Regions from separate parts of the Pantoea sp. SGAir0418 genome, predicted to be linked through region 1. Evidence: predicted binding sites of a transcription regulator. Region 1 holds the regulator's gene; each other region holds the start of a gene.
The links. The regulator PurR, encoded in region 1, represses purine synthesis genes. The targets are predictions, from matches to a motif close to CANGCAAACGTTTGCNTG.

Region 1 (7,327 bases):
AACAGCTGTTTATTGAGCAGGGTCACATCGTTGGCTGTCTGGGCGTTAAGCTTTCCGGTGAAGTGTGCGATCTGTCAGAGCCGATGCGCGATGCGCTGCAGCGCGGTGCTACGGCCATCACGGCGGCTTACGCACGCTGTCTGACGGAGGTCGCAGCCGAACAGCCGCTGCCCTATGGGCAAAGCCCGCAGCAGCTGGCGCAACGCTGTTATCTGCTGTGGCTGGGAGCCAGCCTGCAGAGCAAGATTTCACGTGAGCCCGGGCCGATTAGCCTGGCGCTCGACACCATCGAACAGTGGCTTAATCACCGCTGATTTTTAAAAACGGCAATTTCTAGACGACCGGTCTATTACAGGAGTCATCATGGCGAGTAAACAGCTGTTCACCCCGCTGAAAGTGGGCGCGATTACCGTACCTAACCGTGTATTTATGGCGCCGCTGACGCGTCTGCGCAGCATTGAACCGGGCGATATTCCTACCCCGCTGATGGCGGAGTATTATCAGCAGCGCGCCAGCGCGGGTCTGATCATTACCGAGGCCACCCAGGTTTCGTTCCAGGCGAAAGGCTACGCCGGTGCGCCGGGTTTACACACCGCAGAGCAAATTGCTGCGTGGAAAATGATTAACGAAGGCATTCACGCCGCGCACGGTCACAGCGCCGTTCAGCTGTGGCACACCGGCCGCATCTCGCATAGTAGCGTGCAGCCGGATGGCAAAGCGCCGGTTGCACCGTCCGCGATCGCCGCAGGCACTCGCACCTCGCTGCGCGCCGCCGACGGCAGCGTGTATCGCGAAGATACCTCCATGCCGCGTGAACTGAGCGTGGCAGAGATTCAGCAGATCGTTAAAGACTTCGGTCAGGCGGCAGCCAATGCGCGCGACGCCGACTTTGATCTGCTGGAACTGCACTCTGCGCACGGCTATCTGATGCATCAGTTCCTCGCACCGGGTTCTAACCAGCGTACCGATGAATACGGCGGTTCGATTGAGAAGCGCGGCCGTTTCGCGCTGGAAGTGGTCGATGCGGCAATTGCTAACTGGTCAGCCGATCGCATTGGTATTCGTATCTCGCCAATCGGCGCCTTCCAGAATCTGGAAAACGGTCCGGATGAAGAAGAAGCGGCACTGTGGTACATCAGCGAACTGGGCAAGCGCGGCCTCGCCTACCTGCACCTGTCTGAGCCAGACTGGGCGGGCGGTAAGCCTTACACCGATGAGTTCCGCCAGAAAGTGCGTGCCGCCTTCCCGGGCGTGATTATCGGTGCCGGTGCCTACACCGTGGAAAAAGCGGACGATCTGATTGCGCGTGGCCTGATTGACGCGGTGGCCTTTGGCCGTGACTTCATCGCCAACCCGGACCTGGTAGCGCGCCTGCAGCAGGATGCACCGCTTAACCCGCAGCGCCCGGAGAGCTTCTACGGCGGCGGCGCGGAAGGTTACACCGACTACCCGACACTGTAAGTCAAACGTGGCCGCAGCGGATGTGCGGCCGCGTGCTTTCTTCAGGGCATTCCCTCGCTATACTAAGCGGGTTCCCTGATGACTTTTAAAAAGAGGATGTTATGCGTTTACTTCACACTATGTTACGCGTTGGCGATCTGCAGCGCTCCATCGATTTTTACACCCGCGTGCTGGGCATGCGCGTGCTGCGTCAGAGCGAAAACACCGAATACAAATACACCCTGGCTTTCGTGGGTTACACCGAAGAGAGCGAAGGTGCGGTCATTGAGCTGACCTACAACTGGGGCGTGGATAAATACGACCTCGGCAATGCCTACGGCCACATCGCGCTGGGCGTGGATGATGTCGCGGCAACCTGCGACCGCATCCGTCAGGCGGGCGGTAACGTCACGCGTGAAGCCGGCCCGGTCAAAGGCGGCAGCACCATCATCGCTTTCGTGGAAGATCCGGACGGCTACAAAATCGAGCTGATCGAAAACAAACACGCCGGTCACGGCCTCGGCAACTAATGCCGTTAGTCAGCCTGCTAATTTGCGGGCTGACTTCCCTCTCCTGCTGCACCCTGCGCCGATTTTTGCCATAATGCGCGCTGCCCCATTTCCTGCAATGAGATCCTGATGTCTGAATCGAACGCCTTAAACGCTCTCCATCAACGCTTCCGTGGTTTTTATCCTGTGGTGATTGACGTTGAAACCGCCGGTTTTAATGCGCAAACCGATGCGCTGCTGGAAATCGCCGCCACCACGTTAAAAATGGATGAGGATGGCTGGCTGCACCGCGATGAAACCCTGCATTTCCACGTGGAGCCGTTCGAAGGGGCGATTCTCAATCCCGAAGCGCTGGCGTTTACCGGCATCGACCCCAGCAATCCGCTGCGCGGCGCGGTGAGTGAATATGAGGCGCTGCACGCCATATTCAAAATGGTGCGCAAAGGCACCAAAGACAGCGGCTGTAACCGGGCGATTATCGTGGCGCACAATGCCACCTTTGATCATAATTTTCTGATGGCGGCAGCAGAGCGCACCGGCATGAAGCGTAACCCGTTCCACCCGTTCGCCACCTTTGACACCGCCGCGCTGAGCGGGCTGGTGCTGGGACAAACGGTGCTGGCGAAGGCCTGTAAAGCGGCGGGGATAGATTTTGACAGCACTCAGGCGCACTCGGCGCTGTACGATACCGAACAGACCGCCACGCTGTTTTGCGAACTGGTGAATCGCTGGAAACGCCTCGGCGGCTGGCCGCTGGCGGTGAGTGAAGAGCCGGCCGAAGACGATGCCTCGGCCTGAGGCCCGTCAGACCGCAGCCAAAAAAAGGCCGACACTGCTGTCGGCCTTTTTCTTATTCTGCTTCTTTGTGCTTCTCAGCGGTCTCTTTGATCAGCGGTTGCAGTTCGCCGCGCTGGAACATCTCAACGATGATGTCGCAGCCGCCGACCAGCTCGCCATCCACCCACAGCTGCGGGAAAGTTGGCCAGTTGGCGTATTTCGGTAACTCAGCGCGGATATCCGGATTTTGCAGAATGTCTACGTACGCAAAGCGCTCACCACAGGCAGACAGCGCCTGTACCGCCTGCGCAGAGAAACCGCAGCTTGGCAGTTTCGGCGAACCTTTCATGTACAGCAGGATCGGGTTTTCTGCGATCTGGCGCTGAATTTTTTCAACAGTACTCATTTTTGCCTTCCTTAATCCTTCACTTCGTGTTTGTTTATTGTAGCGACTTCGCCCCGCGACTGAAAACGGGATTTTGCCTTAGCCGGCGCATATCGCCATGTTTGTTAAGTTCGCGCGCCACGAATAACATTTTCATATCATTAATAAGCATTAATCAATTAATAATTAGCAATAATTCCGCTGGGTTAAACAGCTGAAATCGCTCATTTTTGCCCCACTTTCAGTACCGTGACAGATTAATGGAAAAAGACCTTACCTTTTGCAAAAAAAGTGGATTAGAATTGCCCCGGTGCTGATCGTCGATCAGATTTTTCTAACTTTACCGCGGTCTGGCTTCCTGCCGACGGCTTAACCTGTAACCGGACTATGCGTTTACTGATTACGCTTTTCATACTGGCTTTTGCCCAACTGTTCTTTAATGTGGCGGCGGCTTCTCCGCATGCGCCGGTTAATGCCAGTTTGCAGAAAGCGGAGAAAAAGAACGCGCGTGAAGATGAGCGTCGCAAACGACGCCCGGTGAAAACCACCAGCAAAAAGTCACGCCTGACGTCAGTACAGAAGTTCAGGCTGAAAAAACAGCAGAAAAGCGAAACGGTACTTCAGCACACCACGCAGCGCAAATCCTCACTTAAGCTCAGTGCGAAAAAATATGGTCATCAGCGGCTGGCGAAAAAATCGCGTGACGTTGCCGTTGATGATGAAGTGCAGCAGCTGAGCGGCATTAAAATGAGCAAGGCCCACCGCCTGCGCTATCAAAAAGCACGTGAAACCGCGATGACGAAACTGATGGGCCAGCTGGGTAAACCGTATCAGTGGGGAGGCACCTCACCGCACACCGGTTTCGACTGCAGTGGTTTAGTGTGGTACGCCTACAAAGATCTGGTGAAGTTTAAATTTCCCCGTACCGCTAATGAGATGTATCACCTGCGCGACGCCGCGCCGATCAAGCGCGAGATGCTGGAGAAAGGCGATCTGGTGTTCTTCCGCATCAACAACCGCGGCACCGCCGACCATGTCGGGGTTTATCTGGGCAATGGTAAATTCATTCAGTCTCCGCGCACCGGTAAGGACATTCAGATTAGCGCGCTGGGCGAGGATTACTGGCAGAAGCATTACGTTGGCGCGCGCCGTATGATGACGCCGAAAACCGTGCGCTAACCTCAGCGTTGCGCAACAAAAAAGCCGGTGGCTGTTCAGCAGCACCGGCTTTTTTATTAATGCAGAATGGCGGTAAAGCTAAAGGCAATAATCATCAGCAGAGCAGCGGCGGTGGTGGTCAATGCCAGTTTTAAATCGGTACTCATCACAACTCCTTAGTCACACAGTTTGCATGGTTAAATAATTTTCGCACAGTGATGGGCAAAAATCTCGTGTTATCCGCCCCGGCTTGCTAGAATCGCCGCCTTTCGTTGCGCAACAGATTTAGCGCATGCTGCATTGACAGCCTGCTGAAGGATGTTTCCCTGCCCGATTAAGCAGATTAGCCCTGATATTCAGGGCGCAAAACCATTAGCAGACGCAAACGTTTAACAATATACTTATCAGTAAGTTGCGATAAGCCCAGGAGTACCATTTTCATGGCAACCATTAAAGATGTGGCGAAACGCGCCGGGGTCTCAACCACCACGGTTTCGCATGTCATCAACAAAACGCGTTTTGTCGCGGAAGAGACGCGTAACGCCGTATGGGAAGCGATTAAAGCGCTGCACTACTCACCGAGCGCGGTGGCCCGCAGCCTGAAGGTGAATCACACCAAGACGCTGGGCCTGCTGGCGACCTCCAGCGAAGCGCCCTACTTCGCCGAAATTATTGAAGCCGTGGAGAATCACTGCTTTGAGCGTGGTTACACGCTGATTCTCGGCAACGCGCATAACGATCTGCAAAAACAGCGCGCTTATCTTTCGATGATGGCGCAAAAGCGCGTCGATGGCCTGCTGGTCATGTGCTCCGAATATCCCGACGATCTGCTGCAGATGCTGGAAGAGAACCGCAATATCCCGATGGTGGTCATGGACTGGGGCGAATCGCGCGGGGACTTTACCGATACCGTGCAGGACAATGCGTTCCACGGCGGTTACCTCGCCGGGCGTTACCTGATTGAGCGCGGCCATCGCGACATCGGTGCCATCCCCGGCCAGATGGAGCGCAACACCGGTGGTGGCCGTCATGCGGGTTTTCTGCAGGCGATGCAGGAAGCGGGCATCAGCGTCCGTCCCGAGTGGATTGTGCAGGGTGACTTCGAACCGGAGTCAGGTTATCAGGCAATGCAGCAGATCCTGAACCAGAAACAGCGCCCGACGGCGGTGTTCTGCGGCGGCGATATCATGGCGATGGGCGCGATTTGCGCGGCCGACGAGATGGGACTGCGCGTGCCGCAGGATATTTCGGTAATTGGCTATGACAATGTGCGCAACGCGCGCTACTTCACCCCGGCGCTGACAACCGTGCACCAGCCGAAAGCGCAGCTGGGGGAAAAGGCACTGGAGATGCTGCTGGACCGCATCACCAGCAAACGCGAAGAGCCGCAGACCATTGAAGTGCAGCCCACGCTGATTGAGCGCCGCTCCGTGGCCGATGGCCCGTTCCGCGATTACCGCCGTTAAGCCGCCTTCTCGCTGAGCCACTCGTGGTTCAGCGTCTCCGCATCGCCCAGATATTCCAGTAACCACGCCAGCGCCGGTGACGCGCGCTGCTCAGACCAACTGACGCAACACGGGCTGTCCGGAAACGGCTGCGGCAACGCCAGCTCCACCAGCGCGCCGCTGTCCAGCAGCGGGCGCGCCAGGTGGCCCGGCACCATGCCCACGCACAATCCGGCCTGCAGGCAATCCAGCCCGGTTTCCCACTCCGGCACCACCAGCCGCCGCTGGTTATCCAGCGTCCACGTCATGCGGCGCGGCAGCGCGCGCGACGTATCTTCCAGCACCAGCGACGGCCAGGCGCGCAGGGTTTCGTCATCCAGCTGCGGACTGTGGGCCAGCGCATGCTGCGGACTCACCACGCAGCGCCAGTTGAGCGCGCCCATATCCTGAAAGGCGAAGCGGCCGCCGACCGGAATGGCCTGGGTGGCGCCAATCGCCACATCGACACGACCATCAGCCAGCGCGTCCCACACGCCGTTAAATACTTCGTAGCTGATGATCAGCTCCATATCGGGGAAATGGCGGTAAAAATCCTTTACCAGCTGGCGGGTACGCTGCGGTTTGACGATGCAATCTACCGCGATGCTGAGCTGACCGCGCCAGCCGTTAGCCAGCTGCTGACATTGACGGCGCGTGGCCAGCATTTTTTTGATAACAGAACGCCCTTCACGCACAAAATGCTCGCCTGCTGCCGTCAGCACCACTTCGCGATGCTGCCGCTCAAACAGCGGTACCGCCAGCCAGCCTTCCAGCTGGCGCACGGTATAGCTGATGGCAGAGGGCACGCGGTGCAGCTCCTGCGCCGCCGCGCTAAAACTGCCGGTGCGCGCAACCGCGTCCACCACTTCAAGCGCATATTCTGACCACATAATTTTCCCTTCAAAAATTTTAACAGCACCCTGCAAATATTAGCGTTTCACAAAGCCCGCTGCCCCCTTTTACACTCCCCGCCGTTCAACCTGCCGAATGAGAAAAACCATGCTGTCATCCAAAGGATTTCTGCCTTACCTTGCCGTGCTGAGCATGCTCGGCTTTCTGGCCACCGATATGTATTTACCCGCCTTCGGCGCCATGCAGCGCGACTTTGCTTCCGCACCGGGCACCATCAGCGCCAGCCTGAGCCTGTTTCTGGGCGGCTTTGCCTGTGCGCAGGTGCTGTGGGGCGTGCTGTCGGACCGCTTCGGCCGTAAACCCATTCTGCTGGCGGGCCTGAGCCTGTTTGCGCTGAGCTGTCTTGCCATGCTGTGGGTGACTAACGTCTGGCTGATGCTGGCGCTGCGCTTTGTGCAGGCGGTAGGCGTGTGCGCCGCGGCGGTGAGCTGGCAGGCGCTGGTGGTTGATCGCTATCCGCAGGCCAAAGCCAACAAAGTGTTTGCCACGATTATGCCGCTGGTGGCGCTGTCACCGGCGCTGGCGCCGCTGCTGGGGGCCTGGCTGATGGCCCATTTTCACTGGCGCGCCATTTTCCTCGCGCTCACGCTGGTGACGCTGGTGTTGCTGTTCGGCACGCTGAAACTGGCCAGCTCGCCGCGTGCGCGCCACAACAGCGCGCC
Region 2 (7,327 bases), 210 kb from region 1:
TTTACCCTGACCGGCTATTACATTCTCGCCGTGCAGGTGATGCTGATGCTGCCGGTCATGGTCAATCAGGTGGCGGGCGCACCGGCGGCGGTGAAGTGGATGTACGCGATTGAAGCGCTACTGTCACTCAGCCTGCTCTATCCGCTGGCGCGCTGGAGTGAAAAGCGCTTCCGCCTTGAGACACGCCTGATGGCCGGGCTGTTTCTGATGACCTTCAGCCTGCTGCCGGTTGGCATGACCGATTCGCTGCCGTCGCTGTTTTTGCTGATCGCCGTTTTCTATCTCGGATCGATCATCGCTGAACCGGCACGTGAAACCCTGAGTGCGTCCCTGGCCAGCGCCCGGGCACGCGGCAGCTACATGGGGTTCAGCCGGCTCGGTCTGGCAATTGGCGGGCTGATTGGCTACTCCGGTGGCGGCTGGATGTTCGATATGGGCCAGCAGCTGGCCCTGCCGGAGCTGCCGTGGATGCTGCTCAGCACCGTCGGTATGATCACGCTGCTGGCGCTATGGTGGCAGTTCCAGCCGCGCCAGGTGGCACCAGCGATCTTCAGCAGCTAGTTTGCCGGTTCAGGCGTTCTCTTCCATACTTCCCGCACGTCCGGAAAAAGGGTGACCTCCGTCACCCTGAGAATCACAGGAGAAACGGGATGAAACTTTACATCTACGATCACTGCCCTTTCTGCGTCAAAGCACGCATGATATTTGGCCTGAAAAACCTGCCGGTTGAGCTGATTGTGATGCTCAATGACGATGAAGCAACGCCGAAAAAGCTGATTGGCCAGAAAATGGCGCCGATTCTGCAAAAAGCCGATGGCAGTGCGATGCCAGAGAGCATGGATATCGTGCGCTTTGTCGATAATCAGGATCGCCAGCCGCTGCTGACCGGCAAGCAAAATCCCGCCATCGCCGACTGGCTGCGACGGGTCAATGGCTACATCAACAAGCTGCTGCTGCCGCGCATCGCTGAGGCCGCGTTTGCTGAATTTGCCACCCCCGAAGCGCGTGATTACTTCCGCGAAAAGAAACAGGCCAGCCTCGGTGACTTTGCCGAACTGCGTAAGCATGCCCCGGGTTTCATCAAAAATATCAGTGATGATCTGCGCCAGCTGGATAAATTGATCGTCAAACCCAATGCGGTGAACGGCGAGTTGTCTGAGGATGACATTCATCTGTTTCCGCTGCTGCGCTCGCTGACGCTGGTTTCCGGTATCGAATGGCCGAGCCGCGTCGCCGACTACCGCGATAACATGGCGAAACAGACGCAGGTGAATCTGCTGTCGTCGATTGCGGCCTGATGGCGCTGTGATGAGAAGCGCGCGGCTGCGTTTCTCATCTCTCTCCTGGTGACACCTGGCCCTGAATCAGGCAGGCTTAAGGCTGTTTGGCCGTATCAACCAGGAAGAAGAAATCATGAAGAAGGCGTTTCCCGGGCTGTTTGCCCTGTTTTTTGCCGTGCTGCTCAGCGGCTGTAACCAATTGACGCAATACACCATCAGCGAGCAGGAAGTGAATCAGGCGCTGCAAAAGCGCAACAACTACGAGAAAGACATCGGCGTGTCCGGGCTGGTGAATGCCCATATTGTACTGACCGATCTGAGCAGCCAGATTGGCCGCGAAGAACCCGGCAAAGTGACGCTGTCTGGTAAAGCCAACATCAACGTCAGCTCGCTGTTTGGTCCGCAGCAGGCCGAAATGCAGCTGAAGATGAAAGCGCAACCGGTGTATAACGCGCAGCAGGGCGCCATTTATCTGCAGGACCTCGAAATCGTCGACGCACAGGTGCAACCTGAGAAGATGGCGTCGATCATGAAAACCCTTACGCCGTATCTGGACGAATCCCTCAAGCGCTATTTCAATGAAAAACCCGCCTACGTGCTAAGCGCCGACCGCAGCAAAGGCGAGGCGCTGGCGAAGAAACTGGCTAAAGGGCTGGAAGTGAAGCCTGGCCAACTGGTGATTCCGTTTACCGATTAACGTTGCAAGCGGCCGTTCTCAGTGGCGGCCATGCATAGCGTGGCAGGATGCCGGCATGATTCTGCACGCGCCTGCCACGCTGCTACGCAATTTGCCGCGCCTGCGGTTATTTCTCTCCCGCACTGCAAAATCCCGTGCAAACGGTTGCCCGCCCCCTTATGATTAGTCCCCGGCCTAAACGAGCCATTTCGTTTTCACCTCAGCCGGAGCCTTTTTCAATGACAGCCCAACCCCAGCAAATCACGATTCGCCGCCCTGACGACTGGCACATCCACCTGCGCGATGGCGCGATGCTCAATGCAGTGCTGCCCTATACCAGCGCGGTGAATGGTCGTGCGATTGTCATGCCAAATCTGGTTCCGCCGGTCACCAGCGTTGCGGCTGCCGAAGCGTATCGCGCACGCATCATGGCGGCGCTGCCTGCTGGGCATCACTTCACGCCGCTGATGACCTGTTACCTCACCGATTCGCTCGATGCGGACGAAATCGAACGCGGCTTCCTCAGCGGTATTTTTACGGCGGCAAAACTCTATCCGGCACACGCCACCACCAACTCCAGCCATGGCGTCACCAACATTGCCTCCATTGCCAGCGTGCTGGAGCGCATGCAGGAAATCGGTATGCCGATGCTGGTGCACGGCGAAGTCACCGATGCGCACATTGATATCTTTGATCGTGAAGCGCGTTTCATCGAAACCGTGCTGCAGCCGCTGCGCCAGCAGTTCCCGGGCCTGAAAGTGGTGATGGAACACATCACCACGAAGGAAGCTGCGGAGTATGTGGCCGCCGGCAATGAACTGCTTGGCGCGACCATTACGCCACAGCATCTGATGTTCAACCGCAACCACATGCTGGTGGGCGGCGTGCGCCCGCATCTCTACTGTCTGCCCATTCTGAAGCGCAACATTCATCAGGAAGCGCTGCGTAACCTGGTGGCAAGCGGCAACCGTCGTGTCTTCCTGGGCACCGACACGGCACCGCACCTGCGCCATCTGAAAGAAGCCAGCTGCGGCTGTGCCGGCGTATTTAATGCGCCGACGTCGCTGCCCGCTTATCTGACCGTGTTTGAAGAGCTTGGCGCACTGGAGCATTTTGAAGCCTTCTGCTCTGAGAACGGCCCCAGGTTCTACGGCCTGCCGCTCAACGACGGTACCCTGACGCTGGTGCGTGAGCCGTGGACGGTGCAGGAGAGCATCACGGTCGCTGACGATACGCTGGTTCCGTTCCTCGCCGGTGAAACCCTTAACTGGCGCATCAAAGAATAATCATCTGCCGCTTGCCTTCGGGAATTTTATACTGTACAAATAAACAGTATATTATCCCGGAGGCGTTTATGCGTGTTGAAATTACCGTAGCAAAGACTCAGCCCCTTCCCGCCGGTGCACTGGATGCACTGAGCGCTGAACTCACTCGCCGTATCTCCCGCGATTTTCCCGACGACAATCATCACGTCAAAGTGCGCTATGCCGGTGGTAACCAGCTCAGCGTGTTTGGCGGCTGTAAAGAATCACGCGACCGCATCAGCGATATTTTGCAGGAAACCTGGGAAAGCGCTGACGACTGGTTTATTACCGATTAACCGCCACTGTGCCGTTTTTGCCGGGCCCGCCGCCCGGCTTTTTTGTTTTTATTTCCCGCTCGCCAGAAAAACCCGCGCCAGCTAGACTCTGATTAAACGATGTCCTATTCTTGCCTCGTCGTGCTTACAGGAGGTGTGTTGCACATGACTACTGAAAAACCAGAAGAGGCGATGACGTTTGGGGAATTACTGGCCTTCATTGCTGAACAGCAACGCCGTTTGACCGTGCTGGAAAATGCCTTTGCTACGCTGACCTTCTGTCTGGACGATCGCGCCAGCCAGCTGCTGGCTCACAATCTGACGCTCGAAGCGCAAAACCAGAATCATGACGCTCAGTTACAGCAGCATTTTGCCCGGCTGGCGGACGAGATCCATCGACGCAAAGGGCAGTTGCCTGCCGAGTCGCAGGGATAATTTCAGATTTTTACCCTGGCGTTTAGCCCGTTAAAGTTTTAATGCTGAGATGCCGATAATCGGTATGACGACACGTTGCGCTGCGACAATAAATACCCAGCTGCGTAAGGCGTTTATTTATTCGTTGAAAACCGGCTTTTGGCTGCTTTTATTTTGCTGTGTTTTTAGTCACCACACTTTTTAACTACTGTACTGTTAATTCCATGTTATAATTATCTCGCTAGTGCAAGATACAGACGCATTGAACCTCGAAAGCACTTCGTTTAACGAGTAATAAGGAGGTTATAATGGACAGAAGTAAAGACGTCATCCAGACCCATCCGCTGGTGGGATGGGATATCAGCACCGTTGACAGCTATGACGCCATGATGATCCGCCTGCACTCGCTATCATCGCAGGACCAGAAAGAAGAAGAAGCTGACGTGGGCCCAACATACTGGCTGACAACTGACGTAGCCAGACAGTTTATCTCTATCCTCGAAGCTGGCATTGCAAAGATCGAGTCCACTGAGCAATACCTACGCGATAATCGCAAGCACTAATCATCACCATCGCGTGAAAAGGCACCCTACAGGGTGCCTTTTTCATGGGCGCACTCTTTTGATATGCTATTGAAAAAAATCGCCGTTTTGCAGGAGTGATGTCGTCATGGTTTATGATCTGATTGTGGTGGGAAGTGGTTCCGTCGGAGCTGCCGCGGGTTTCTACGCAACCCAGGCGGGCCTGTCGGTGCTGATGATCGACAGCGCGCACCCACCCCACAGCCAGGGGACGCATCACGGCGAAACCCGCCTGATTCGTCACGCTTACGGCGAAGGTGAACGCTACGTGCCGCTGGTGCTGCGCGCCCAGACGTTATGGGATGAGCTGGAACGCCAGAGCGGCGAACGCATCATGCACCGTAGCGGCATTCTAAATCTGGCGCCGGCCAGCTCGGATTTCATTCACAACGTAATCGACAGTGCTAACCGCTGGCAGTTAGCGGTGCAGGTGTTACAGGCCGATGAGGTGCGTAAACGCTGGCCGCAGCTTAGCGTTCCGGACGGCTACGTAGGCGTATTTGAGCCCAACTCAGGTTTCCTGAAATGTGAACAGGCGGTGCGCAGCTGGGTGCAGCTGGCGGAACAGGCCGGCTGCGCGCAGCTGTTTAACTGCCCGGTCAGCGCGATTGGCCGCGAGGGCGATCTGCAGCAGGTCACCACCAGCGATGGCGTATTCCGCGCGCGCAAGCTAATGATCAGCGCCGGCACCTGGGTCAGTCAGCTGGTGGACAATCTGCCCGTTACGCCGGTGCGCAAGGTGTTTGCCTGGTATCAGGCCGATGGGCGCTACAGCGAAAATAACCAGTTCCCCGGCTTTACGGTAGAGATGCCGGATGGCAGCCATTTCTACGGCTTCCCGGCAGACAATAATGCCCTGAAAGTGGGACGCCACGATGGCGGTCAGCCGATGAAGACGCCAGCAGACCGCAAACCGTTCGGCAGCATCGCCGCTGACGGTAACGAAGCCTTTAGCTTCCTGCGCCAGTTTCTGCCAGGCGTAGGCGTGTGCCTGCATGGTGAAGCCTGCAGCTATGACAACACGCCGGATGAAGATTTTATTATCGATACCCTGCCCGGCGAGCCTGACCGACTGATCATCACCGGCCTGAGCGGCCACGGGTTTAAATTCGCCAGCGTGCTGGGTGAACTGGCCAGCGAATTTGCGCAGAATAAACCGTTCTCCTTTGACCTCACGCCCTTCTCACTTACGCGTTTTGCCTGATCGTGTTGCTGCCGGTGCAGAGCGCACTGGCAGCCATTGACCTTTCCTGACACAGATTTACTTTCCGCCCGCGTTTATGGCGCATTTGGTTTAGCAATAGCCATAGCCGCCAGGGCTAAAACGGCTATTTGCTTATTTATTCAGAATTATTGAATTACACCGCCAGCCTTTCGCCATATATATCGAACCCCTAAATTCAAAGTTATAGAAAAGTAAGGATGATTGATTTTCTATTTCAGGTTGTAGATTCTCATTACCACTTATTTCCTGATAACGGCTTAACTATGTGGCGTAATTCTCCACGGCATTACGGTGCGTTAACCATTGCGTTGCACTGGCTGATGGCGCTGACGATTTACGGTATGTTCGCGCTGGGTTTATGGATGGTCGGACTTGGCTATTACGACGGCTGGTATCACAGCGCCCCTGAGATTCACAAAGGCATCGGCATCTTACTGTTTGCTGCTCTGCTGCTGCGCCTGTGCTGGCGCGTGATATCGCCGCCGCCGGCACCGCTCAACAGTTACTCGCCGCACGTACGCCGTGCCGCCCATGCTGCGCACTGGCTGCTGTATGGCCTGCTGCTGGTGTTGCTGATCAGCGGCTATCTGATCTCTACCGCAGACGGCAAGCCGGTCTCAGTGTTTGGCTGGTTTGAGGTACCGGCACTGTTTAGCGGCGCGGGTGAGCAGGCCGATGTCGCTGGTGAGGTCCATTTATGGCTGGCGTGGGCTCTGGTGCTGTTGTCTGCCCTGCACACCCTGGCCGCGCTGAAACACCATTTTGTCGATCGCGACATGACGCTGAAACGGATGCTCGGTTACCGCATCCCCTTAACCTCTGAAAAGGAAAAGTAATATGATCAGGAAAACCCTGCTGGCGCTCAGCGCCGCTGCCCTCTTTTCGACCAGCCTGAGTGCCAGCGCGGCTGAGTATAAGTTTGATAAAGAGGGTCAGCACGCGTTTGTTCAGTTCCGCATTCAGCATCTTGGCTACAGCTGGCTGTACGGCAGCTTTAAAGATTTTGATGGCAGCTTTACCTTTGATGAAGCCAATCCGGCCGCGGACAAGGTCAACGTGACCATCAATACCAACAGCCTCGATACCAACCATGCCGAGCGCGACAAGCATTTGCGCAGCGCGGATTTCCTCAATACCGGCAAATTTCCGCAGGCCAGCTTCAGCTCGACTGAGGTTAAAAAACAGGGCAAGGATTATAAGATCACCGGCAACCTGACGCTCAACGGCGTAACGAAGCCGATCACGCTGGATGCGCAGCTGATTGGGGAAGGCAAGGATCCGTGGGGCGGTTATCGCGCCGGCTTTGCCGCCAGCGGCGAAATCGTGCTGAAAGAGTTTAACATCAGCAAAGATCTCGGTCCGGCCTCGCAAAAAGCCGAGCTGATCATTTCAGTCGAAGGTGTGCGTCAGTAATCAGCAGTACAGCCTGGCGGGCAATGCGCCAGGCTGTTAAGCCGTTACTTTTTGTCCGGCGCGGGGATCGCCATGGTCATGTTGAGTAAACCGCGCGATTTATTGAACACTTTGTTGCCATTTTCACGGCCAGCGCGGCGCGCGCGCTGCTCTTCCGGC
Region 3 (7,327 bases), 1.4 Mb from region 1:
CCTTGCTGTGGCTGCCGCTGGAGTCGGAGCTGCAGTGGCGTCTGGGGCTAATCTGGCGCGAAGGCAGTTATCTGTCGCGCAGCGCGCAGGCGTGGATTGCCTGCTGCCGTGAACACTGGCCGGATAACGCGCCACGGCTATCGCTGTAACAAAGCGGCCGCCCTGTCTGTCAGGCGGCCGCGGGATCGGAGAGCAGCAAAACGCGGCGGCTATTCCTCTTTTTCTATCAGCAACGCTTCCAGCAGGTCGAGATCGCGCAGCAGGCGCTGCATGGTCTCGTTGGAGATCTGCTGGGTGGCGCGCAGATGATAAACCTCGGCACGCTCGGCGCGCAGCGCGGTCAGGCGGAAACGGCGCTCCAGATTTTCCGCAAACAGCGCCTGTTCCATATCATCTTTGCCATCGACGCGACGACGCAGATTACCAATCACCCGCAGGCTGACCTCTTTCAGCAGCTCAGGATCGATGTTCTCTTCAGCGTCGTTTTCCAGTCGCTGCTCCATTTTGTGCAGGCTTTCGATCGCCACGCCGGCCATCGCGGCACGCGCGCTCTGGATTTCGCGACGGTGCCCCACTTTGTCGTGGCTCTCCATGCCGCGCAGCAGAATCGGCAGCAGAATCACGCCGACAAACAGCGAGAACAGAATCACGCCGGTGGCGATAAACACCAGTTCGTAGCGCGCCGGAAAAGGTTCGCCGTTGCTGAGTAACAGCGGAATCGACAGCACACCGGCCAGCGTGATAGCACCGCGCACGCCAGCAAAAGAGGCGATCAGCAGTTCACGCAGCGAGTAGCTGGAGAACTCCAGCGGCTTCTTCTTCAGCAGGCGCAGGCTGGTGCGCTTCATGATCCACAGCCAGCCGAAGCGCACGATCATCAGTGCCGCATAGACCAGCCCGACGTCGGCGAACAGCATCCACAGCTCGACGTTAGGATCGGCGTTCGCCTGAGCAATCGAGGTGGAGAGAATGTCCGGCAGCTGCAGGCCCAGCATCAGGAACACCATGCCGTTGAACACAAACTCCAGCATCTGCCATACGCTGTTGGCGCGCAGGCGCATTGCCAGCGGTGCCTGACGGATGATGCCGGAACGGGTGATGGTCATACCGGCCGCTACCGCCGCCAGAATGCCGGAGACGCCGAGGTGTTCAGCAATCAGATAAGAGGCGAACGGCAGCAGCAGCAGCAGTACGGTTTGCGTTGCCGGGTCGTCACCGCTCCAGCGGCTGAGCAGGCGCAGCGAACGACCGTACAGCCAGCAAACGGCGACACCGGCCACCAGGCCGCCAATCGCCACTTTAAGGAATTCGACACTGGCGCCGCCCCAGGTGAACACCATGGTGCCCATCGCCACCGCGACGGCAAACTTGAGTGACACCAGGCCCGACGCGTCATTCATCAGCGCCTCGCCCTGGACAATCGACATGATCTTTTTCGGGATGCGCCCTTCGCCGACGATGCCGGAGAGCGCCACCGCATCGGTCGGTGACAGCACCGCCGCCAGCGCGAACGCCGGAATCAGCGGAATGCCCGGCACCAGCCAGTAAATCAGGTAGCCGATACCGACCACGGTAATCAGCACCAGCACCAGCGCCAGGCCGATAATTTCACGGCCGTGATGCAGAAACTCGTTGATCGGCGTTTTCCAGCCATCGGCAAACAGCAGCGGCGGAATAAACAGCACGAGGAACAGTTCGGGGTCAAAATCGACGTGCAGACCAAAGGTTGGCCAGGCCAGCAGCGCGCCGGCCGCGATCTGTACCAGCGGGAGCGGGATCTGAAACGGCAGGATACGTGCCGCAACGCCGGACAGCGAAACCACCAGCGTCATGATGAGAATAGTAAAGAAGATTTCCATGCTTTCCTTAGGCGAATCATATTAATCGAAGCGATGTTGCGTCGGAAAGTGTAAAACAAAACGCCGCCCGGCGGGGCTACCCGATGTGCGGCGTGTGCGATAAAGAGAATAATTCGGACTGACGCCCGGATTGCGGTCAGATAGCCCAGCCGCCCGCGTAGAACGCCACCAGCGCCACAGCAATCACCACCGTGCCAGCGTTGAGCTTGCGCCACTCGCCGGCAAACAGGCGGCCAATCACCAGCGCGGCAAAGCCGAGCATGATGCCGGTGACGATGTTGCAGGTCAGTACGATGAATACCGCCGTCAGCAGGCCAGACATCGCATCGACGAAATCATTGAAGTCGATTTTGGCCACGTTGCTCAGCATCAGCAGGCCGACATACATCAGCGCGGGTGCGGTGGCATAGGCCGGAACCAGATAAGCCAGCGGCGACATAAACAGAATCAGCAGGAACAACAGACCCACGACAATCGCTGTCAGGCCGGTTTTACCGCCGGCGGCAGTACCCGCAGCGGACTCGATATACACTGCGGCGGGCGAGGCACCCACCAGTCCGGCAAACAGGCTGCTGATAGAGTCGGTGGTCAGCGCGCGACCGCCATTGATAATCTGGCCCTCTTTATCCAGCAGGTTCGCCTGCCCGGCCACCGCACGAATGGTGCCGGTGGCGTCAAACACCGCGGTCATCACCAGCGCCAGCACGCTCGGCAATACCACCGGCTGCAGCGCGCCCATGATATCCAGGCTAAACATTGCCGACTGGCCGCTGGCATCACGCAGGCTCGGCATGGCAAACAGCCCCTGCCACTTTACCGCCGGGTCGAAAATCAGCCCAAGCAGCGAAATCGCAATGATGGTCAGCAGAATGCCGCCCGGTACCCGCCGTTTTTCCAGACCAAAAATCGCCGCCAGCCCGATCAGCGCCATGATCACCGGGAAAGAGGTGAAGTGACCAAGCGCCACCGGCAGGCCTGCCGCCGGGTTTTTTACCACCAGACCAATGCCATCGGCGGCAATCAGTAGCAGAAACAGGCCGATGCCGACGCCGGTGCCGTGCGCCACGCCCATCGGCAGGTTACGCAGAATCCACGCGCGAATGCCGGTCACGGAAATCAGCGTGAACAGCAGGCCCATCAGGAAGACCGCGCCCAGCGCCACCGGCACGCTAATGTGCTGGCCCAGTACCAGGCTGAACGCGGTGAAGGCGGTCAGGGAGATGGCGCAGCCAATCGCCATCGGCAGGTTGGCCCACAGTCCCATGATGAGGGAGCCAAAGCTGGCCACCAGACAGGTAGCGACAAACACCGCCGTCGGTGAGAAGCCCGCTTTACCGAGCATGCCAGGAACCACGATGACTGAATAAACCATCGCTAAAAAGGTGGTGAGGCCAGCCAGCACTTCCTGCCGCACGCTGCTGCCGCGTGCTGAAATGTGGAACCAGGCGTCCAGTTTTCCCCTGGCCGGGCGTGATTCGCCAGACATAGTTATTCCTCTGTGTTTTTTAAGATATAGGTCACCGCGCGGCTCGCGTTTGCGCATCATCCTGGTGAAGATGTCTCAGAGAGAAAAGCAGGCAAACGATTACGTGGCCGCGTATTCCAGGTCAAAAAGGGGTGACGCGGAAAAAAGGCAAACGATTATCTGGCGTTTGGGGTGGCGTTTTCAACTGCTAATCACCTGGCAGGCAGGATAATGCGCAGCTCTGGCGCCATTATGGCTGGCGTTACGCTAGCGGGAGCAGGAAATCACGGAGGAAAAAGGCTGGCATTTCAGATGGTTTGCTGCGGTGCCGCGACAGCGCGTCGCGGCGTCCTGTTTCGTTGCGTTACCGCTGCGCCTCAGCCGTTATTGAACTGAATCGGGCCGCCCTGCTCCAGCGCGCGCTGCCACGCGGCGCGCTGCTGCATATTCTCCAGCCAGCGCGCCGTGGCGGGCATCTCACCCAGCGCGCCGCGCATCTGCAACGCCAGCAGCGGAAAACTCATCTGCACATCGGCAATGCTGAAGCGTGAACCGGCAAAAAAGCGCTGCTGGCTCAGATGCTGCTCAATCACGCGCCCGTGGAGCGCCAGCTGCTTGTTCAGCCACGCTTTCTGAATGCCTTTACTCAGCGCCACGCCGGCCGGGCGCAGCAGCCACGGCACCGGCTTTTTACCAAGCTGAGCAAACACCAGCTTCATCATCAGCAGCGGCATCAGCGAACCTTCAGCATAGTGCAGCCAGTAACGCGCCTGAATTTGCTCCTCTTCCTCATGCAGCGCCAGCAGATGCTCGCTGTCATACTTTAGCTGCAGATATTCGAGGATGGCGCCCGATTCGGCGATCACCCGATTGCCATCGGTAATCACCGGCGATTTACCCAGCGGGTGCACTTTCTTTAATTCGTCCGGCGCCAGCAGGGTATTTTCCCGCTGATAGCGTTTGATTTGATACGGCACCGCCAGCTCTTCCAGCAGCCACAGCACCCGATGAGAACGGGAGTTTTCCAGATGGTGAACGGTAATCATGCGCGATTCCTTGCTGCTAAGGGTTGGCATCTAGTATAGCGGATTAACGCTGCGGCTCGTCCTGTTGCGGATCGAGCAGGACCGCTCCGGAGCCCTGCTGTCCCAGACGGTCACCCGGATTGCGCAGCGGGCAGTCGCGCATCGACAGGCAGCCGCAACCAATGCAGCCGTCAAGATCGTTGCGCAGACGCGTCAGGGTTTCGATGCGTTTATCCAGCTCTTCGCGCCAGTGCTGCGTCAGCGCGTCCCACTCCTGCGTCGACATGCGCTTATTCGCCGGCACGTGCATCAGGCTGTCGCTGACCGTCGCCAGCGGAATCCCGATGCGCTGCGCAATTTTGATGATCGCCACGCGGCGCAGCACATCACGGCTGTAGCGGCGCTGATTACCGCCATTGCGCGTGCTGCTGATCAAGCCTTTGCTTTCATAAAAGTGCAGTGCCGATACCGCCACGCCGCTGCGTTTCGCCACTTCGCCCGGCGTCAGCACCGGTTTCGGGTAATTGCGTTCTTTTTTCATTTAGGGCCTTTACCTCAAGTTAACTTGAGGAATTATACTCGCACCCCAGCAAAACAGCGAATTTCAAACCAGGCGATAACCTTGCAGAAGGAACAGGCTATGATGCAACAGGAAATCATCCATTCACTGACTAACTGGATCGATCAGAATCTGGATAAAACATTGTCGATTGATGAAGTGGCGGCAAAATCGGGTTACTCGAAATGGCACCTGCAGCGTATGTTCCGTACGGTTACGAAACAAACGCTGGGTGGTTATATTCGTGAACGCCGTCTCACGCTGGCCGCCGAAGCCTTGCGTCAGACGCAGCGTCCGGTATTCGACATTGCGATGCAGTACGGCTACGACTCGCAGCAGACGTTTTCGCGCGTGTTCCGCCGTCAGTTCTCGCAAACCCCTACCGCTTATCGTCACAGCATGCGTCGCCAGGCGATGGTGCAGCGTCCGCGTCTGGTCAACTTTGACTGCAGCGAAGGCATGAACAGCTTTGCCCAGCGCACCACCGGCGAGTGCTGCCCGGTACGCTGAAGTCAGTGCGCCCCACGCGGGCGCGCCTTTCCCCTCCTCTTCACCTTCCTCCAGCCCTTTCTTTGCCTGCCATACCAGGTCTAAATTTTGTTCAAATTTTCAAATCCAGTGATATAATGTGACCCAAGTCACAGATTCAAGCTGTATGAAGACGACAGAAGGGCTTCCCTGACCTCCCTTTTCTGCCGCCAGTGATGTCCGATGAATGTCAGGGATATTACTGATCTCAAGAGGTTTTTCGCCGATGGCTACGTTAACTACCAGTCTGATCGTCATGCGTTGGGAACTGCTCAGCGCGGTAATGATGTTCTTCGCCAGCACCATGAAAATTAAATTGCGTCAGAACAGCCACCACGTGATGGCGCTGATGTGCGGCGGCGTGGGCGTAGCGATGTCATGCTGGTTTGTTACCGGTCTGCTCGGCATTACGCTGAGCATGGAAAACGTGCATAACTTTATGTCCATCACCAAAGAAGCGTTTATTCAGGTGATGAGCCAGACACCAGCCGACTGGCCAATGCCGTAAACGCGGCGCATAAAAAACCCCGCTAAGCGGGGTTTTTTATTTTGCTGTGTGATTTCAAATTTTCTTCAATACGGCTGGAAGTGGCACTTCCGGCACCGTGACGTCCGATCTCTGCGTATCGCGACGATCCTGAATCCACATATCACCCATCATCTGATTAAGTCCCCGATCCAACCCGGTGACCAGCCCGGCGCCTGGCGTGAACGTCAGCTCACCGAAGTAGATCTGTTCGCCATCGATATACCAGTCCACGCGCACATAATCGAAGTCGCTGGCCAGCGTTTTACTCAGCGCCAGCGCGTGCTGCAGCTGTGGCAGCAGCGGTGACACATCCAGCCCGGTATCACGAATTTTGTGATACGCCTCGTTAAGATTGTTGACGTAAAAGTTCATCGACAGCAGCGGATTACAGCGGTTGTAGATCACCTGCAGCACATATTCAAAATTGCCGTCGCGCTTGTTGAACATGTGAAACTTGTAATCGATCGGCGCGGTTTTGCCATCGCCGATGTACTTCTCTACCAGAATGCGCGGCTTAATATAGCGATAGTGAATCTCGCGCGCCTCGTTGGCGAAGTCGGTCTTCAGCCAGCGCTGGCAGTCGCTGATAATCTGCTGTTTTTTCAGCGCATCCGGTTCTTCCAGCAGGATCTCGACCATGTTGGAGCCGTGATTCGGCTTAATAACCGTGTTCTTCCAGCTCGGCAGCGTATGCAGTGAGTGCGGATCGCTGGTCTCATAAACCAGCGGAATCAGATACTCACTGCCCACCTTTTCGGCAATGTACTCACGCACCGAAAACTTGTCCGACAGGCGGCCATAACACTGGTAGTCGCCGTAGACGAATTTGCGATACAGCACTTTCTCATTGAACACCTTCGGCTGACGCAGGTTCGGCAGCTTACGGAATTTGTGAAAGTAGTAGATGCGATCCTGGTAAGCCCAGGGCATCTTTTTGATGAAATACTGTACGCTTCTTCTGAGTTCGTCTTTCAACCTGATCATATCTGACCTCATTTGTAGGTTTTGTAGTTGAGTGAGGAAACCTGAATTTTTTGGATGACGCCGTTTTTGAAGAAGTAATTCATTACGGTCAGGGACAGTAACTCCGTGATGAAGACGCTCCAGGCGGCACCCATGATGCCGTAGCCCTGGATCAGCCACCACGACAGCGGCAGGCTGATGACCATCAGACAAATGATCTTCTTCAACAGATAGTTAAACCCGCCCTCTTTCACCATGTAGCGATAAGCGACGGTCCCCATTGCCGAAAAGCAGGTTGCTAACGACAGTAACGTAATGAGACTTCCGGACTGTGTGTACTCGTGACCATATAAAGCGATGATGATTTTTTCGCCGTACAAGGCGATCACCGCTAATAAC
Region 4 (7,327 bases), 170 kb from region 1:
ATATCGAACCCTTCAGCCGCTTTGTCAGAGGGCGTGTGGCGCTGCTGGGGGATGCGGCACACAGCACCACGCCGGATATCGGTCAGGGCGGCTGTGCGGCCATGGAAGATGCGGTGGTACTGGCGCAAACCCTGACCGCCCACTCGCTGGGCATTGAGGACGGGCTGCTGCGCTATGAAGCGCGGCGCGTGGCGCGCACCCGTGATTTGGTGCTGAAAGCGCGCAAGCGTTGTGATGTCACCCACGCCAAAGATGCGGCGGTCACCGCGGAATGGTATGCCGGACTGAAAGAGGAAACCGGCGAGCGCGTGCTGGCCGGCATGTGTGACACCATTGAAGGCGGTCCGCTGGGATAAGCGTGCAGGCCCGCCAGCTGCACCGCTGGCTGGCCCTTCGGTTACGGCGCGTTACGCCTCGTCGAGGCCGCGGTGTTTCAGCATCGGCCCGATGTCCGGCGCTTTACCGCGCCAGGCCAGCCACAGATGCTGCAGATCGCTGCTGTTACCGCGCGACAGAATCTGCTCACGGAAGCGCTGACCATTTTCGCGCGTCAGACCGCCCCGCTCGACAAACGCCTGATAGCCATCGTCGGCCAGCATCTGCGTCCAGATATAGGCGTAATACCCGGCCGCATAGCCGCCACCCCAGATATGACGGAAGTAGCTGGAGCGATAGCGCGGCGGCACGGCACTCAGGGCAATATTCTCCGCCGCCAGCGCCTGCTGCTCAAAATGGCTGACATCCTGCGGATTATCGTGCGGTGACAGCGAGTGCCACTGCAAATCAAGCAGTGCCGCCGCCAGCAGTTCGGTCATGTCATAGCCTTTGTTGAATTTCGCGGCGCGCACCATTTTGTCGCGCAGCGCAGCGGGCATCGCTTCACCGGTCTGATAATGACGTGCATAGTGGGCAAACACCTGATCCTGACTGGCCCAGTGTTCGTTGATTTGCGACGGAAACTCGACAAAATCACGCGGTGTGGCGGTGCCGGACAGGCTGGCATAGCGCTGGGTGGCGAACAGGCCGTGCAGCGTGTGGCCAAACTCATGGAAAAGCGTGATCACCTCATCCCAGCTGAGCAGTGCCGGCTGACCGGGCTGCGGCTTGCTGTAATTGCAGACGTTGTAAATCACCGGCCGGCTTTCCAGCAGCGTCGACTGGTCGACGAAATTGCCCATCCATGCGCCACCGCTCTTGTTATCCCGTGTGAAGAAGTCGGTGTAGAACAGCGCTAACGGTGCATCGTCGGCATCGAAAATCTCATAAACGTTGACGTCGGGATGGTAGACCGGCAGATCGTGGCGCTGTTCAAAGCGAATGCCATACAGCTGGCTGGCACACCAGAACACGCCCTTTTCCAGCACAGTGTTGAGCTCAAAGTAGGGGCGGATTTGCCCTTCGTCCAGCGCGTATTGCGCGGTGCGTACCTGTTCCGCATAGTAATTCCAGTCCCAGGCGCGCAGCGGGAAGCTGTGGTTTTGATCGGCGATCAGCTGCTGAATATCCGCCGCTTCACGCCCGGCGCGCGCCGTCGCGGCGGGCACGATGTTGCGCATAAAGGACTGGGCGGCTTCCGGCGTTTTCGCCATCTGATCCTGCAGGCTCCATGCTGCGAAGCTGTCGAAGCCCAGCAGACTGGCCTGCTGCGCACGCAGTTGCGCCATGCGCGACACGATGGCGCGCGTGTCGTTGTCGTCACCCTGCTCGCTGCGCGTCAACGCCTGCTGAAACAGCGCTTCGCGCGTGGCGCGCACCGTCAGCGACTGCAGCACCGGCTGCTGGGTGGTATTTTGCAGAGGGATTAGCCATGCGTCGTGCAGCCCGCGCGCCTCGGCGGCATCCTTCGCCTGTGCCAGCGCCGCCGGCGACAGGCCGTCCAGCGCCGCCGCGCTGCTGACGGTATAAGCCGCGGCGTTAGTTGCCGCCAGCAGCCGGTTACCGAAACGCGTGCCCAGACTGGCCAGCTCCTGGTTACAGGCGCGCAGTTGCGCTTTATCGCTCTCACTCAGGCTGGCGCCGGCCAGCTGAAAGCGCTGCCAGGTGACTTCCACCAGCCGCATCGCTTCGGCATCCGGGCACTGCGAGCCGCGCTGCCGATACACGCTGTCGAGCCGCGCAAACAGCGCCGGGTTAAGGTAGATTTCGTCATTGAGCGCCGTCAGCTGCGGCGTGATCAGCTCATCAACCTGCTGGAGCCGCTCGCTGGTATTGGCTGAGGTCATCGCGGCAAAAACGGGGTACACCCGGTTTAGCAGGCTACCGCTGCGCTCCAGCGCTTCATAGGTATTGGCAAAGGTTGCCGGCTCGGGGTTGCTGGCAATGGCCGCCACTTCCTGGCGCTTTTCGGCAATTCCGGCTTCCAGCGCCGGCAGGAAATGCGCTTCGTCGATCAGATCAAACGGCGGTGTCTGGTACGGCAACGGGCTGACGTTAAAAAACGGATTGGCACGTGAAGTCATTATCGCTCCTGATAATCAGCAACGCCGCAGCCACCTGCGGCGGGATGCTTTTATCCTGGCAGTTTCGTCGCCTGGCAACAACCTTGCGCGTGCGTATGGCTTTCCCGCTGCCACACGCACTTACCGTTGACCCAGGTTTGCGCGATGTTACGGTCATCACCCAGCGTCATCAGGACAAACAAACGCTGATGGATATCGTCGCTGTTGGCCATGCGCAGCTGCTGCAGTGGTGATACGGCAGGATCGATCACCACAAAATCTGCCTCTTTACCGGGGTTGAAGTTGCCGATTTTGTCATCAAGATCCAGCGCATGGGCGCCGCCCAGCGTAGCGTGGTAAATCGCTTCTGCAGCGCTGAGTTTGTACTGCTGCAGTTGCCCCACCTTATAGGCTTCACCCAGCGTCTGCAGCATATTGAAGGTAGTGCCGGCGCCAACATCGGTGCCCATGCCCATGCGCACGCGCTGCTGCCAGCGGCGTTTAAGATTGAACAGCCCGCTGCCGAGGAACAGGTTGGAGGTCGGACAAAAGGCCATCGCCGAATCGGTGTCATGCAGGCACTGCCATTCGCGATCCTCCAGATGCAGGCAGTGGGCAAATACGCTGCGTTTGCCGGTGAGCTGATGCTGGTGATACACATCAAGATAGCCGTCATGGGCGGGAAACAGCGTTTTTACCCAGGCGATCTCCTGCTGATTTTCGCTGAGATGGGTATGCAGCCAGGTGTCGGGAAACTCGTTTTTCAGCTGCTGCACTTTTTCCAGCAGCTGCGGCGATGAGGTCGGCGCAAAGCGCGGCGTCAGCGCATAACCGAGACGCCCGCGCTGGTGCCAGCGCTGAATCAGCTCACGCGTCTGCTGATAACTTTGCGCCGGCGTTTCGGTCAGTTCCGGCGGTGCGTGGCGATCCATCATTACCTTGCCGGCAATCAGCCGCATCTCCAGCTGTTCGGCGGCGCTGAACAGCGCGTCTACCGATTGCGGATGCACCGTACCAAACACCAGCGCAGTCGTGGTGCCGTTGGCCAGCAGCTGTTGCAGGAAAAACGCTGACATGCGCGCCGCGTGCGCCGCACAGTGGTACTGGCTCTCGACCGGAAAAGTGTACTGATTGAGCCACTCCAGCAGCTGTTCACCGAACGCGCCGATCATTTCGGTCTGCGGATAGTGAATATGGGTATCCACAAACCCCGGCAGGATCAGCTTGCCGCGCAGATCGATCACCTGCGTTGATTCCAGGTGTTGATGTGCCGGCTGCCAGCGCTCCAGACTCACCACTTTGCCGTCGCGCAGCGTCAGCAGACCGTCTTCGAGGTAGCGAGCCTGGTCGGCGAGGCCATCGGGCTGGTCGGCCAGCGCGGGGAAATCAAAAAAACTGGCGCGCAGGCGGGTTACAACAGAGTCAGACATGACGCTTCCTTCAGGGTGTAATGCAGGTTTCAGATAGATATAGCAAAGATATTGCAAACCGCATGCCAGGCAAGCCCATCCAACAATCACTTTAAATTCAGATGAATACACAATTTCAGCGCGATTATCGTCGCAAAAATTACAGGCAATCGTATGCGTAACCGATTGCCTGTTCGTGGTATTGCCCTTGCGCATTGCGCTGGCGTTATACGCCGGGAAAATGAACCTGATCGGGCACGCTCATGGTGCAGGGCTGCACCGCAAACGTGCAGGAAAGATTCTGCAACACGCCGCTCACGCTTTTCAGGAGCGCCGCTGCGGGGTTAATGCTAAGGTGTGGCAGAGAACCTGAAATCGTATAAGGAACAGTGAGATGATTATTTTTGTTACCGGTGCTACCGCCGGTTTTGGTCAAAGTATCACCCGCCGCTTCATTGCTACAGGTCACAAAGTGATCGCTAGCGGACGCCGTGCTGAGCGTTTGCAGGAATTAAAACAGGAACTAGGCGACAACCTGTACACCGTGCAGCTGGATGTGCGTAACCGCGCGGCTATCGAAGAAGCCATCGCCGCCCTGCCCGCCGAATGGCGTGATATCGATGTGCTGGTTAACAATGCCGGGCTGGCGCTGGGCGTCGAACCGGCACATAAAGCCAGCGTTGAAGACTGGGAAAATATGATCGACACCAACAATAAAGGGCTAGTGTATATGACGCGCGCCGTGCTGCCTGCCATGGTAGAGCGCAACGTCGGTCACATCGTCAACATTGGCTCAATTGCCGGCAGCTGGCCGTACGCCGGCGGCAACGTGTACGGGGCAACCAAGGCGTTTGTGCGCCAGTTCAGCCTCAACCTGCGCACCGACCTGCACGGCACCGCGCTGCGCGTCACCGATATCGAGCCTGGCCTGGTGGGCGGCACCGAGTTTTCGAACGTGCGCTTCAAAGGTGACGATGGCCGCGCGGATGCGGTGTATGAAGGCACCACAGCGCTGACGGCGGAAGACGTGACGGAAGCGGTCTATTGGGTGACCACGCTGCCGAAGCACGTCAACATCAACACGCTGGAAATCATGCCGGTGACACAAACCACCGCCGGACTGAAAGTGTTTAAAGGATAAGCAAGCTGCGCGTGGCGGCCCGTCGGGTCGCCCTGCGCGGCCGGTTCAGGCCTTGCCCCAGCCGATAACGATAATCAGCATGCCGCTGAACGCCACCAGCGCACCGCCCCAATCCCACGCACTCAGTTTGACGCCATCGACCAGCCGCAGCCAGATCAGCGCCGTTAACACATACACGCCGCCATAAGCCGCATACACCCGGCCGCTGGCTGCCGGATGCAGTGTCAGCAGCCAGACAAACAGCGCCAGGCTGGCTGCGGCCGGTAACAATAGCCAGGCGCTCATGCCGCGCTTCAGCCACAGCCACGGCAGAAAACAGCCGGTGATCTCGGCAATCGCAGTGATAAAAAACAGCAGCGCGGTTTTCACCAGCATACAAAGTCTCTCTGATCGTTAAACAAACCGCTCACCGCTGGTGAGCAAAGAAGCAGCGATGATATACTGGCAGACAGTGTTGTGACAGCCGCCCTGCGCGCTGTGCTGGAGTTAACGAAAGGAAATGACGATGAAAAAACTGTTTTCCGCCCTGCTGGCTACCACGCTGACCGCCAGCGTATTGCTGACTGCGCCGCTGGCTGTCGCTAAGACGGATCGCCTGATTATCGAAGATGGCAACAACGCGGCCAGCAACGAGGCGGCGCGTCAGAGCAAAGAGCAGTGGAACGATACGCGCAACCTGCGTAACAAGGTAAATACCCGCGTGGAGAAAGAGTTCGATAAGGCAGACCGGGCCTTTGATACCCGCGACGCCTGCGAAAAAAGCTACAACGTTAATGCGTACTGGGAACCGAACACCCTGCGCTGCCTCGATCGCCGCACCGGCCGTCCGCTGGCGCCGTAACGCGCGCCAGCTGCTATAGTTTTCACGGGAATGACGCAACAAGGAGTGAGTGATGAAAAAACGTAATGCAGTTGTGTTGCTAATGGCGCTGGCGTTACCGCTGGCGGTGCAGGCGTCCTGCGAAAGCGTGCGCGCCGATATCAGCAAAAAGATCATCAACAATGGCGTGGCGGAATCGGATTTTACGCTGGATATCGTGCCGAACGATCAGGTTGATCAGGCAGGCGGTCAGGTCGTTGGCCACTGTGAAAACGACACGCAGAAAATCGTTTATAAGAAAAACGGTCACGATGCGGACAGCAGCGTGCCGGACAGCGCGGGCAGTTCGCAGGATGCTCCCGCACAGTAATCCCTTCGGGCGGCTGGTCGGCCGCCCTGCTTTATTCCGCTTCCGGCCGCTGACGCGGCATCAGCCACGCAATCCACAACGTCAGCAGCGCAATCAGCAATGCCACCACAAATACCCAGTGCAGCGAACTGGCAATCTGCCCGGTCCAGAAGTGTAACTGTTCCTGCGGCAGCGCCTGACGGCTCTCCGGTGCCATAATTTTCTGCATCGGATCGCTGGCCTGCGGCAGCCGCAGCGACAGGTTAAGGTTGAGCACCGCGCCCATTATCGCCGTGCCGATGGCTGAACCCAGCATGCGGCTGAACATGATCGAGGCGGTGCAGATGCCGCGAATTTCATAGTGCGCATGATTTTGTACCGACACCAGAAAGGTGGTGCTGGTCATGCCCATCCCGGTGCCAATAACAAACGCCGTCAGCCCGGCCTGCATGATGCTGCTGTCGGCGCGCAGCAGCAGTAGCAGCGCGCTGCCGGCAATCAGTAAAAACGCGCCGAGCTGCGCGGTAAAGCGATACGAGGTGATCAGCATCAGGCGCCCGCTGAGCGTACTGGCCAGCGGCCAGCCAATTGACATCATCGCCAGCGCGCTGCCCGCCTGCAGCGGCGTGCCGCCAGTAATGCCCTGAATCCACGTCGGCAGAAATGCGCTGATGCCCATCATGGTGGCCCCGATAATCAGGTTCCCGGCATTGCCGGCCACAATCAGGCGGCTGCGCCACAGCGCCAGCGGAAACAGCGGCGCATCGGCGCGCTGCTCGTGATGTTTCAGCCGCCAGCCGGCCAGCAGCGCCAGCGCCAGGAACGGCACCAGCCAGAAACCCAGCGCTTCCGCCTGTAACAGCGCCACCAGCAATGCGGTGACGCTGATCATCAACCAGCAGCTGCCGGTCAGATTCAGCGTTGCGCCCTGATGCTGTTCGCGCGCCGGCAGAAAACGCGCCAGCAGCAGCATGGAGAGCAGACCAATCGGCACGTTTACCCAGAAAATCACCGACCAGTTAAAGTGCTGAACCAGCCAGGCACCGCTCAGCGGACCGATGACGGCCGCGACGCCCCAGACGCTGGAGAGCCAGCCCTGCACGCTGGCGCGCTCGCGCGGCGAGTAAATGTCCGCCACGATGGTGGTGGTCAGCGGCATAATCGCCCCGG

Region 2: a site for PurR is predicted at 2,111-2,128, ahead of pyrC (dihydroorotase). Genes of this name have one in related genera too.
Region 3: a site for PurR is predicted at 3,434-3,451, ahead of C1N84_RS16975 (NCS2 family permease). Genes of this name have one in related genera too.
Region 4: a site for PurR is predicted at 4,011-4,028, ahead of guaD (guanine deaminase). Genes of this name have one in related genera too.

Annotation. Positions count from the first base shown of each region.
Region 1 is NZ_CP027911.1:2,247,446-2,254,772, forward strand. Features, by position in the region: gene C1N84_RS10320 (TetR/AcrR family transcriptional regulator) at 1-314, shown strand, start outside; gene C1N84_RS10325 (alkene reductase) at 364-1,461, shown strand; gene gloA (lactoylglutathione lyase) at 1,563-1,970, shown strand; gene rnt (ribonuclease T) at 2,079-2,747, shown strand; gene C1N84_RS10340 (Grx4 family monothiol glutaredoxin) at 2,800-3,132, opposite strand; gene C1N84_RS10345 (C40 family peptidase) at 3,499-4,290, shown strand; gene C1N84_RS10350 (cytochrome bd-I oxidase subunit CydH) at 4,347-4,436, opposite strand; gene purR (HTH-type transcriptional repressor PurR) at 4,710-5,735, shown strand; gene punR (DNA-binding transcriptional activator PunR) at 5,732-6,643, opposite strand; gene punC (purine nucleoside transporter PunC) at 6,753-7,327, shown strand, end outside.
Region 2 is NZ_CP027911.1:2,457,753-2,465,079, forward strand. Features, by position in the region: gene mdtH (multidrug efflux MFS transporter MdtH) at 1-561, shown strand, start outside; gene grxB (glutaredoxin 2) at 651-1,298, shown strand; gene C1N84_RS11420 (lipoprotein) at 1,414-1,977, shown strand; gene pyrC (dihydroorotase) at 2,196-3,242, shown strand; gene dinI (DNA damage-inducible protein I) at 3,311-3,556, shown strand; gene C1N84_RS11435 (hypothetical protein) at 3,701-3,970, shown strand; gene bssS (biofilm formation regulator BssS) at 4,258-4,512, shown strand; gene solA (N-methyl-L-tryptophan oxidase) at 4,619-5,734, shown strand; gene C1N84_RS11450 (cytochrome b) at 6,019-6,591, shown strand; gene C1N84_RS11455 (YceI family protein) at 6,593-7,168, shown strand; gene C1N84_RS11460 (oxygen-dependent tRNA uridine(34) hydroxylase TrhO) at 7,213-7,327, opposite strand, start outside.
Region 3 is NZ_CP027911.1:3,632,087-3,639,413, forward strand. Features, by position in the region: gene C1N84_RS16965 (LysR family transcriptional regulator) at 1-149, shown strand, start outside; gene C1N84_RS16970 (Na+/H+ antiporter) at 210-1,859, opposite strand; gene C1N84_RS16975 (NCS2 family permease) at 1,996-3,345, opposite strand; gene C1N84_RS16980 (glutathione S-transferase family protein) at 3,702-4,370, opposite strand; gene soxR (redox-sensitive transcriptional activator SoxR) at 4,414-4,890, opposite strand; gene soxS (superoxide response transcriptional regulator SoxS) at 4,990-5,418, shown strand; gene C1N84_RS16995 (YjcB family protein) at 5,663-5,944, shown strand; gene C1N84_RS17000 (ATP-grasp fold amidoligase family protein) at 5,999-6,949, opposite strand; gene C1N84_RS17005 (oligosaccharide flippase family protein) at 6,958-7,327, opposite strand, start outside.
Region 4 is NZ_CP027911.1:2,077,244-2,084,570, forward strand. Features, by position in the region: gene hpxO (FAD-dependent urate hydroxylase HpxO) at 1-356, shown strand, start outside; gene dcp (peptidyl-dipeptidase Dcp) at 408-2,459, opposite strand; gene guaD (guanine deaminase) at 2,510-3,868, opposite strand; gene ydfG (bifunctional NADP-dependent 3-hydroxy acid dehydrogenase/3-hydroxypropionate dehydrogenase YdfG) at 4,242-4,988, shown strand; gene C1N84_RS09550 (YnfA family protein) at 5,034-5,360, opposite strand; gene C1N84_RS09555 (DUF1283 family protein) at 5,494-5,829, shown strand; gene C1N84_RS09560 (DUF1161 domain-containing protein) at 5,882-6,178, shown strand; gene C1N84_RS09565 (MDR family MFS transporter) at 6,210-7,327, opposite strand, start outside.